3 regions of the Streptomyces sp. NPDC051207 genome follow, and region 2 is predicted to be linked to each of the others. Evidence: predicted binding sites of a transcription regulator. Region 2 holds the regulator's gene; each other region holds the start of a gene.
The links. The regulator HrcA, encoded in region 2, represses chaperone genes, less so after heat shock. The targets are predictions, from matches to a motif close to TTNGCACTCNGNNNNNCNGAGTGCNAA.
Positions count from the first base shown of each region.

Region 1: a site for HrcA is predicted at 1,886-1,912, ahead of groES (co-chaperone GroES). Genes of this name have one in related genera too.
Region 3: a site for HrcA is predicted at 2,357-2,383, ahead of groL (chaperonin GroEL). Genes of this name have one in related genera too.

Region 1 covers NZ_JBFBAX010000005.1:226,221-229,490, reverse strand. Annotated here, with positions in the region: gene groL (chaperonin GroEL) at 1-1,314, opposite strand, end outside; gene groES (co-chaperone GroES) at 1,431-1,739, opposite strand; gene AB0M97_RS07940 (polysaccharide deacetylase family protein) at 1,965-2,693, opposite strand; gene AB0M97_RS07935 (methyltransferase domain-containing protein) at 2,915-3,270, shown strand, end outside.
Region 2 covers NZ_JBFBAX010000020.1:37,274-40,543, reverse strand. Annotated here, with positions in the region: gene AB0M97_RS20270 (DUF3097 domain-containing protein) at 1-528, opposite strand, end outside; gene AB0M97_RS20265 (MBL fold metallo-hydrolase) at 563-1,288, opposite strand; gene hrcA (heat-inducible transcriptional repressor HrcA) at 1,450-2,466, shown strand; gene dnaJ (molecular chaperone DnaJ) at 2,467-3,270, shown strand, end outside.
Region 3 covers NZ_JBFBAX010000016.1:113,183-116,452, reverse strand. Annotated here, with positions in the region: gene AB0M97_RS17850 (NADH:flavin oxidoreductase) at 1-342, opposite strand, end outside; gene groL (chaperonin GroEL) at 573-2,195, opposite strand; gene AB0M97_RS17840 (cold-shock protein) at 2,585-2,788, opposite strand; gene AB0M97_RS17835 (MoaD/ThiS family protein) at 3,203-3,270, opposite strand, start outside.

The sequences.
Region 1 (3,270 bases), on a different contig from region 2:
GGTGGCCTCGTCGCCGGTCTTGCCGAGGTTGCCCTCCAGGACCTTCACGGCGTGGACGAGCGCGGAACCGCCACCGGAGACGATGCCCTCCTCGACCGCGGCGCGGGTCGCGGAGATGGCGTCCTCCAGACGGTGCTTGCGCTCCTTCAGCTCCACCTCGGTGGCGGCGCCGACCTTGATCACGCACACGCCGCCGGCCAGCTTCGCGAGGCGCTCCTGGAGCTTCTCGCGGTCCCAGTCGGAGTCGGTGTTCTCGATCTCGGCCTTGATCTGGGCGACGCGGCCCTGCAGGTCCTCGGCCTTGCCGGCACCCTCGACGATCGTGGTGTCGTCCTTGGTGACGGTGACGCGGCGGGCGGAGCCGAGGACGTCCAGGCCGACCTGGTCGAGCTTGAGGCCGACCTCCTCGGAGATGACCGTGGCGCCGGTGAGGACGGCCATGTCCTGCAGCATCGCCTTGCGGCGGTCGCCGAAGCCGGGGGCCTTCACGGCGACGGCGTTGAAGGTGCCGCGGATCTTGTTCACGACCAGGGTCGACAGGGCCTCGCCCTCGACGTCCTCGGCGATGATCAGCAGCGGCTTGGAGGCGTTGGCCTGGATGACCTTCTCCAGCAGCGGCAGGAGGTCCGCGATGGCGGAGATCTTGCCCTGGTGGATCAGGATGTACGGGTCGTCGAGGACGGCCTCCATGCGCTCCTGGTCCGTCACGAAGTACGGCGACAGGTAGCCCTTGTCGAAGGCCATGCCCTCGGTGAAGTCCAGCTCCAGACCGAAGGTGTTGGACTCCTCGACGGTGATGACACCGTCCTTGCCGACCTTGTCCATCGCCTCGGCGATCAGCTCGCCGACCTGCTGGTCCTGGGCGGACAGCGCGGCGACGGCGGCGATGTCGGACTTCTCGTCGATCGGGCGGGCGGTCGCGAGCAGGTCCTCGGAGACGGCGGCGACGGCCGCGTCGATGCCCTTCTTCAGGGCGGCCGGGGAGGCGCCGGCGGCGACGTTGCGCAGGCCCTCGCGGACGAGCGCCTGGGCCAGCACGGTCGCGGTGGTCGTGCCGTCACCCGCGATGTCGTTGGTCTTGGTCGCCACCTCCTTGACCAGCTGGGCGCCGAGGTTCTCGTACGGGTCCTCGATCTCGACCTCGCGGGCGATGGTGACGCCGTCGTTGGTGATGGTGGGGGCGCCGAACTTCTTGTCGATGACGACGTTGCGGCCCTTGGGGCCGATCGTCACCTTCACCGTGTCGGCGAGCTTGTTGACGCCGCGCTCGAGGGCGCGACGGGCGTCCTCGTCGAACTTCAGGATCTTCGCCATGGGAGCGTGAGCCCTCTCGGAAATCTGGGTGAAAGTACTGCGCCCCGGGCGCCCGGCTTCTTAGGTCGCGGGGCCAGGGGCGCAGTTCTGGTCAAACGGTGCTGCTTCGAGGTGACTTACTTCTCGATGATCGCGAGCACGTCGCGGGCCGAGAGGACGAGGTACTCCTCGCCGTTGTACTTCACCTCGGTCCCGCCGTACTTGCTGTAGAGAACGACATCGCCGACGGATACGTCGAGCGGAAGACGGTTGCCGTCCTCGAAGCGGCCCGGGCCCACGGCCAGGACGACGCCCTCCTGGGGCTTCTCCTTGGCGGTGTCCGGAATGACCAGGCCAGAGGCCGTGGTCTGCTCGGCGTCGAGCGGCTGGACCACAATGCGGTCCTCGAGCGGCTTGATGGCAACCTTGGAGCTGGCGGTCGTCACGATCCGACCTCCCCCTTCGGAGATCTCACGGGGTTAACTGTCTGAGGTGGCGACCAGGTCGATCCGTCGTCGCGGGTGCCGGACCTGCCCGTCGCGTTGTTGGCACTCTCCTGGGGGGAGTGCCAGAGCCGAGACTATGACCGCGGTTAGCACTCGGTCAAGCGGAGTGCCAATTGCGCGCGGCGCGGCGGGGGGATTCCCGGTGATCGACCGAGTTCGCGGCCTTCAGTTCCCAGGAGTGGGCTGGAGGTAGTCCTCCAGGCGGCCCACCCGCAGGCCCCGCTTCTCGATCGTCTCCAGGAGGCGGGCCGTGCGGGTGTGCAGCGGCAGGGCCGGGCCTTCCGCGGACGGGACGGAGACGATGTCGCCGGGGGCGAGGCGCGGGACGCCTCCGGTGAAGGTCAGTCCGGCGCCGGCGGTCAGGGTCGCCCGCCACAGGACCAGGGCGCGGATGCCGCAGGTCGACGCCGCTTGGCGGGTGACCGTGTCGTAGCGGCCGTGGGGCGGGCGGAACAGGTGGGGGCGGATGCCGAAACGGGACGTGAGTTTGTGCTGCTGGCCGCAGATCTCCGCGCGCTGCCCCGCGTACGGCAGGCCGCGCAGGGCCAGGTGGTCCAGGGTGTGGTTCTGGATGCTCGCGCCGACCGCGCGCAGCCGGGCGAAGTGCGCGTAGCCCGGGCCGACGACGCTGTCCGTGAGGAACAGGGTGACCGGCAGACGGCGCTCGCGTACGAGGCCGATGAAGGCCGGGTCGCGTCCGGCGCCGTCGTCGTAGGTCAGGAAGACCACCCGGTCGCGGGTGGGGACCCGCGTGACGACCGGCGGGAGGGCGGCGGGGGGCGCCGCGGGGCGTGCGAGGGCGTGCGGGGCGCGGTCCGTGGACTTGCCGCCCGAGGAGTCCGGGGCGGGCGCGCAGCCCGTGAGCAGCAGTGCCGTCAGTGCGGCCGTGGTCATCAGGTGGCGGCGCCCTGTCACCGGGCGCCCTCCGGCCCGGCCGCTCCCGGCTGCGGCGGCACGGCGGTGCCACCACGGAACCGTGCCCGCCGAACAACCCGGCCATTGTCGTTTTGTCCTACTCCCCGCATGGGGCCGGATCCTCCCAGGCAGCTGCCCGGAATCCGGCCCGACACCGCCGCCCGGGGCACACCGTCCACCGACTGGCCCACAATGACCCGGTGAACGACCTCGCCCCCCTCCTGACCCCCGAAGGCCGCGCCCTCCTCGAGGAGGTCCGCGGCACCGCCCCCGCCGAGGAACTCGCCGTCGCCACCCGGCTGCGCCGCGAGCACCCGGCCGAGCTGGTGTCGGCGGCGCTCGGCCAGGCCCGGCTGCGGCAGCGGGCGGTGGCGAAGTTCGGCGCCGAGGACGCCGGGCGGATGTTCTTCACACCGAACGGGGTCGAGCAGTCGACGCGGGCGAGTGTCGCGGCGTACCGGGCGCGCAGGCTCCGGGAACTGGGCGTCACCTCGGTCGCCGACCTGTGCTGCGGCATCGGCGGCGACGCGATCGCCATGGCGCGGGCCGGCATCCG
Region 2 (3,270 bases):
GGCGTCGGCGTCGGGAGCGAACTCCGCGACCACGGACGGCAGGTCGTCCACGCCCTCCAGGTACTCCACGACGACGCCCTCGATGCGCAGGTCGTCGCCCCACACCTTCTCGACCAGCTCGGCGTCGTGCCGCCCCTCGACGTAGATGCGGCCGGCGCGGGCCACGCGCGCGCGTGCGCCGGGCACGGCGACGGAACCGGAGGCGGTACGGGTGGGCCGTACGGGGCCGCCGGCCGGTTTCACCAGGGTCACCACCCTGCCCTCCAGCAGGAAGCCGCGCGGCTCCAGCGGGAACACCCGGTGCTTGCCGAAGCGGTCCTCCAGGGTCACCGTGCCCGCCTCGCAGCCGATCACCGCGCCGCAGAAGCCGCTGCCGGGCTCCTCCACCACCAGACCGGGCTCCGCGGGGACCTCCGGGACGGGCTTCGGCTTCTTCCAGGGAGGCGTCAGGTCGGGGGAGTACGCACGGGAACGCGGGCCCGACGGGCCATCGCCGGAAGGGCGGGGACGGGAGACGGGTGGGCGCATTCGAACGACGATAGGAGAAGCGGCCGTCAGGCGGTCACGACACGCCGAAGCGGGCCGCCAGCTCGTCGCGCTGTGCCCGCACGAACGCCGCGCCCACCACCGCCCCGTGACCGGGCACGTACAGCGCGTCCTCGCCGCCGAGGGCCAGCAGCCGGTCCAGCGCGGCGGGCCACTGCGCGGGCACCGCGTCCGGCCCGGCCTGCGGCTCGCCGGACTGCTCGACCAGGTCGCCGCAGAAGACCACCTCGCGGTCTCCGGGCACCAGGACGGCGAGGTCGTGCGCCGTGTGACCCGGCCCCACGTTCGCCAGCAGCACCTGCCGGCCGCCGCCGAGGTCCAGGGTCCACTCGCCGCTGACCAGGTGGCGGGGCGGCGCGAGCGCGTCGGCCGCCTCCTCGGCGGCCCGCGCGTCCAGCCCGTGCCGCACCGCGTCCGCGCGCAGCTCCTCCCGGCCGCGCGCCCCGAACAGCGCGTCCACGCCCACCGCGCCGTACGTCTCCGCCCCGGCGAACGCGCCGGCGCCGAGGACGTGGTCGAAGTGCGGGTGGGTCAGCGCGAGATGCGTCACACGGTGACCGGTGAGCCGTTCCGCCTGCTCCCGCAGCCGCGCGCCCTCCGCGAGGCCGGACCCGGCGTCGATCAGCAGCGCCGCCCCGGCGCCGACGACGAGCCCCGCCGTGCAGTCCCAGCGAGGCAGCCGGCACCGGCCCACCCCGCCGGCCACGCGCTCCCACCCCAGCTCTTCCCAAGTCACCGTCATACCGCGACGCTAGCGGGGACGGCGGACCCGGGCACGGCGGCGTGGGACCGGCCTTGCCCCCGGTGCACCCCACGGCCGTACACTTGGCCGGGGAAGTCTGGCACTCGCGCGAGCCGAGTGCCAGGGACGGCGGCGGCGGACGACAGCTGGAGGTGTGCGCGGTGCTCAGTGAACGCAGGCTTCAGGTGTTGCGCGCGATCGTCCAGGACTACGTCGGCACCGAGGAGCCCGTCGGTTCCAAGGCGCTCACCGAGCGGCACAACCTCGGCGTCTCCCCGGCCACCGTGCGCAACGACATGGCGGCCCTGGAGGACGAGGGGTTCATCGCGCAGCCGCACACCAGCGCGGGGCGCATCCCCACCGACAAGGGGTACCGCCTGTTCGTGGACAAGCTCGCCGGCGTCAAGCCGATGAGCCCGCCCGAGCGGCGCGCGATCCAGAACTTCCTCGAGGGCGCCGTCGACCTCGACGACGTCGTGGCCCGTACGGTGCGGCTGCTCGCGCAGCTCACCCGGCAGGTCGCCGTCGTGCAGTACCCCTCGCTGACCCGCTCGACCGTGCGGCACGTGGAGCTGCTGTCACTCGCGCCCGCGCGGGTGATGCTGGTGCTGATCACGGACACCGGCCGGGTCGAGCAGCGGGTGGTGGACTGCCCGGCGCCGTTCGGTGAGATGGCGCTCGCGGACCTGCGGGCACGGCTCAACAGCCGGGTCGCGGGCCGTCGTTTCACGGACGTGCCGACCCTGGTGGAGGATCTGCCGGAGGCCTTCGAGGCGGAGGACCGCGGTACGGTCTCGACGGTGCTGTCCACCCTCCTCGAGACGCTCGTCGAGGAGAACGAGGAGCGGCTGATGATCGGCGGCACCGCCAATCTGACCCGCTTCGGGCACGACTTCCCCCTCACGATCCGGCCCGTCCTCGAGGCGCTGGAGGAGCAGGTGGTGCTCCTGAAGCTGCTCGGCGAGGCGAAGGATCCGGGCGTGACCGTACGGATCGGTCACGAGAACGCCCACGAAGGACTCAACTCCACGTCCGTCGTGTCGGTCGGCTACGGTTCGGGCGGCGAGGCGGTTGCCAAGCTCGGCGTGGTCGGACCGACCCGCATGGACTACCCGGGAACGATGGGAGCGGTACGCGCAGTGGCACGGTACGTCGGACAGATCCTGGCGGAGTCGTAGGTGGCCACGGACTATTACGCCGTTCTCGGCGTGCGCCGCGACGCGTCGCAGGAAGAGATCAAGAAGGCCTTCCGGCGGCTCGCTCGCGAGCTGCACCCGGACGTCAACCCCGATCCCAAGACACAGGAGCGGTTCAAGGAGATCAACGCCGCCTACGAGGTGCTGTCGGACCCGCAGAAGAAGCAGGTCTACGACCTCGGCGGCGACCCGCTCTCGCAGGCCGGCGGCGCCGGCGCGGGCGGCTTCGGGGCCGGCGGCTTCGGGAACTTCTCCGACATCATGGACGCGTTCTTCGGCACGGCGTCGCAGCGCGGGCCGCGCTCGCGCACCCGCCGCGGCCAGGACGCGATGATCCGCATCGAGATCGAGCTCGACGAGGCCGCGTTCGGCACGACCAAGGACATCCAGGTCGACACGGCCGTCGTGTGCACCACGTGCAGCGGCGAGGGCGCCGCCCCGGGCACCTCGGCGCAGACCTGTGACATGTGCCGGGGCCGCGGTGAGGTCTCCCAGGTCACCCGGTCCTTCCTCGGCCAGGTCATGACCTCGCGGCCCTGCCCGCAGTGCCAGGGCTTCGGCACGGTCGTCCCGACGCCCTGCCCGGAGTGCGCCGGCGACGGCCGGGTCCGCTCGCGCCGCACGCTGACCGTGAAGATCCCGGCGGGCGTCGACAACGGCACGCGCATCCAGCTCGCCGGTGAGGGCGAGGTCGGCCCCGGCGGCGGCCCGGCCGGCGACCTGTACGTGGAGATCCACGAGCTGCCGCACTCGCAGTTCCAGCGGCGCGGCGACGACCTGCACTGC
Region 3 (3,270 bases), on a different contig from region 2:
GATGGTGCCGCCCGCCTCGTGCACCGCCTCGGCGACCTTCGCCCAGCCCGCGAGCTGCTCCTCGCCGTGGAAGCGCGGCACGCGGTCGCTCTGCCCGGCCGACTCGTGGCCGACGTAGGTTCCCTCGGTGATGATCAGGCCGACACCGGCGGCGGCGCGGCGGGCGTAGTACGAGGCGACGTCCTCGCCGGGGATGCCGCCCGGGGAGAACATGCGGGTCATGGGCGCCATGGCGACGCGGTTGGGGACGGTCAGGCCGTTGATGCCGACCGGGCGGGAGAGGATCTCCGCAGCTCGGGAGGCGGCGGTCTGGACGGCGGTCTCGGGGGCGGGGGCGGCCATGAGGACTCCTCGGCGTCGACGGCAGACGGAAGGCAGACTTCCGACCAACTGGTATGTGCGCGTGCATTAAAGCGCTCACCAGCCCTCAACGGCCGCGCCGCGCACGGCATTCCGGCGTCCCGCCGCGCCCCGATGTGATACCGGACACGCCCGAGGGCGGCACCCCCTGCCGTGCAGGGAATGCCGCCCCCGGTCCTCCGTACTGACGGACGGTCCGATCCTCGGGAGGATCAGAAGTCCATGTCACCGCCCGGCATGCCGCCACCGGCGGGCGCGGCGGCCTTCTCCGGCTTGTCGGCGATGACGGCCTCGGTGGTGAGGAACAGCGCGGCGATCGACGCGGCGTTCTGCAGCGCGGAGCGCGTCACCTTGGCCGGGTCGATGATGCCTTCCTTGACCAGGTCGACGTACTCGCCGGTCGCGGCGTTCAGGCCGTGGCCCGGGGTCAGGTTGCGCACCTTCTCCACCACGACGCCGCCCTCGAGGCCGGCGTTGACGGCGATCTGCTTCAGCGGGGCTTCCAGGGCCAGCTTGACGGCCTGGGCACCGGTCGCCTCGTCACCCTCCAGCTCCAGCTTCTCGAAGACCTGGGAGGCCTGCAGCAGGGCCACGCCACCACCGGCGACGATGCCCTCCTCGACGGCCGCCTTGGCGTTGCGCACGGCGTCCTCGATGCGGTGCTTGCGCTCCTTCAGCTCCACCTCGGTGGCGGCACCGGCCTTGATGACGGCCACGCCGCCGGCGAGCTTCGCCAGGCGCTCCTGCAGCTTCTCGCGGTCGTAGTCCGAGTCGCTGTTCTCGATCTCGGCGCGGATCTGGTTCACGCGGCCCTGGACCTGGTCGGCCGAGCCGGAACCGTCGACGATGGTGGTCTCGTCCTTGGTGATCACGACCTTGCGGGCCTTGCCCAGCAGGTCCAGCGTCGCGTTCTCCAGCTTGAGGCCGACCTCCTCGGAGATGACCTCGCCGCCCGTGAGGATCGCGATGTCGCCGAGCATGGCCTTGCGGCGGTCGCCGAAGCCCGGGGCCTTGACGGCGACGGACTTGAAGGTGCCGCGGATCTTGTTGACGACCAGGGTCGACAGGGCCTCGCCCTCGACGTCCTCGGCGATGATCAGCAGCGGCTTGCCCGACTGCATGACCTTCTCCAGGAGCGGGAGCAGGTCCTTGACGCTGGAGATCTTGGAGTTCGCGATCAGGATGTACGGCTCGTCGAGGACGGCCTCCATGCGCTCCATGTCGGTGGCGAAGTACGCCGAGATGTAGCCCTTGTCGAAGCGCATACCCTCGGTGAGCTCCAGCTCCAGACCGAAGGTCTGGGACTCCTCGACGGTGATGACGCCTTCCTTGCCGACCTTGTCCATGGCCTCGGCGATGAGCTCGCCGATCTGGGTGTCGGCGGCGGAGATGGAGGCCGTGGAGGCGATCTGCTCCTTGGTCTCGACGTCCTTCGCCTGCTCCAGCAGGGCGGCGGAGACGGCCTCGACGGCCTTCTCGATACCGCGCTTCAGGGCCATCGGGTTGGCGCCGGCGGCCACGTTGCGCAGACCCTCGCGCACCAGGGCCTGGGCGAGAACGGTCGCCGTGGTCGTACCGTCACCGGCGACGTCGTCCGTCTTCTTGGCGACTTCCTTGACCAGCTCGGCGCCGATCTTCTCGTACGGGTCCTCGAGTTCGATCTCCTTGGCGATGGAGACACCATCGTTGGTGATCGTGGGGGCGCCCCACTTCTTCTCGAGGACGACGTTGCGGCCCTTGGGGCCGAGCGTCACCTTGACGGCGTCCGCGAGCTGGTTCATGCCGCGCTCGAGGCCGCGCCGCGCCTCCTCGTCGAACGCGATGATCTTGGCCATGTGAAGTGGTCCCTCCAGGACTGGGGGTGATTACTTCGGACCGCGCCCGCGCCCGCGACGGACGGCCCCCGGCCGGTGGTTCCTTGCTCCACCTTGCCCGTGGCCTCACCGACCCGGTCCTTACGTTGTCACTCTCACCTTCAGAGTGCTAACGCCAATGATTAGCACTCGCCCCTGCCGAGTGCAAGCGCCCGCCCGGTATCCAGGGGGGCGCTCAGCCGCGCGCGAACAGCGCTCGCACGGGTTCCCGGCACGCTCCGGGTCCGGCCCGGCGCGCTCCGGGCGCGACCGCGGCACGCCCCGGGCGCCGTCCGGGCACGACGAAGGGCCCGTACCCGGAGGTACGGACCCTTCGCCTGAAGAACCGGTCTGCGGCAGCCGCGCGCTTTTCAGGCAGTGACGCGGACCATGTCGGCCTGTGGGCCCTTCTGGCCCTGCGAGATCTCGAACTCGACCCGCTGGCCCTCTTCCAGGGTGCGGTACCCGTCCATCTGGATCGCGCTGTAGTGGACGAAAACATCCGCACCACCGTCGACCGCGATGAAGCCGTACCCCTTCTCCGCGTTGAACCACTTGACGGTGCCCTGAGCCATGCCTAACTCCCCTATTACTGGCCCTTGCACAGATCCACACTTCGCGGACCCGGGTCAGACCTCACCCCCCACGGTGGGGGCGTGCGCCGGAACGCGTCGACCGCGGCCGAATGTATCTGTCCAACTGCCGTCTGCAACAGGTCAATCGGACGAGAAATCTGGACGCGCGCGGTCCGGAATGTAGTGAGAATTCGCCCGAGTTCAGGGCAAGTCGGGCTCCACAAAAGGAACCAATGTCGCAAAAGAGCCACACACTTTGGCTACTTCTCATCGCAAGCGGAACCGGAGTTCATATGCGCTTGGCATGTGGATCAAGCCCGGTTCCCCAACTCTACCGTGCTCAACCCTGCAGAATTGCCCCCTCCGTTTCTCTCACGGAGGGGGCAACCCGGCGAACGGTGGGTGATCGGGGGCTCAGCAGCCGCCGGCGACCGCCGGGATGATGGAGACGCCGGCGCCCTCGGGCGTCGCGGTGTCCAGGC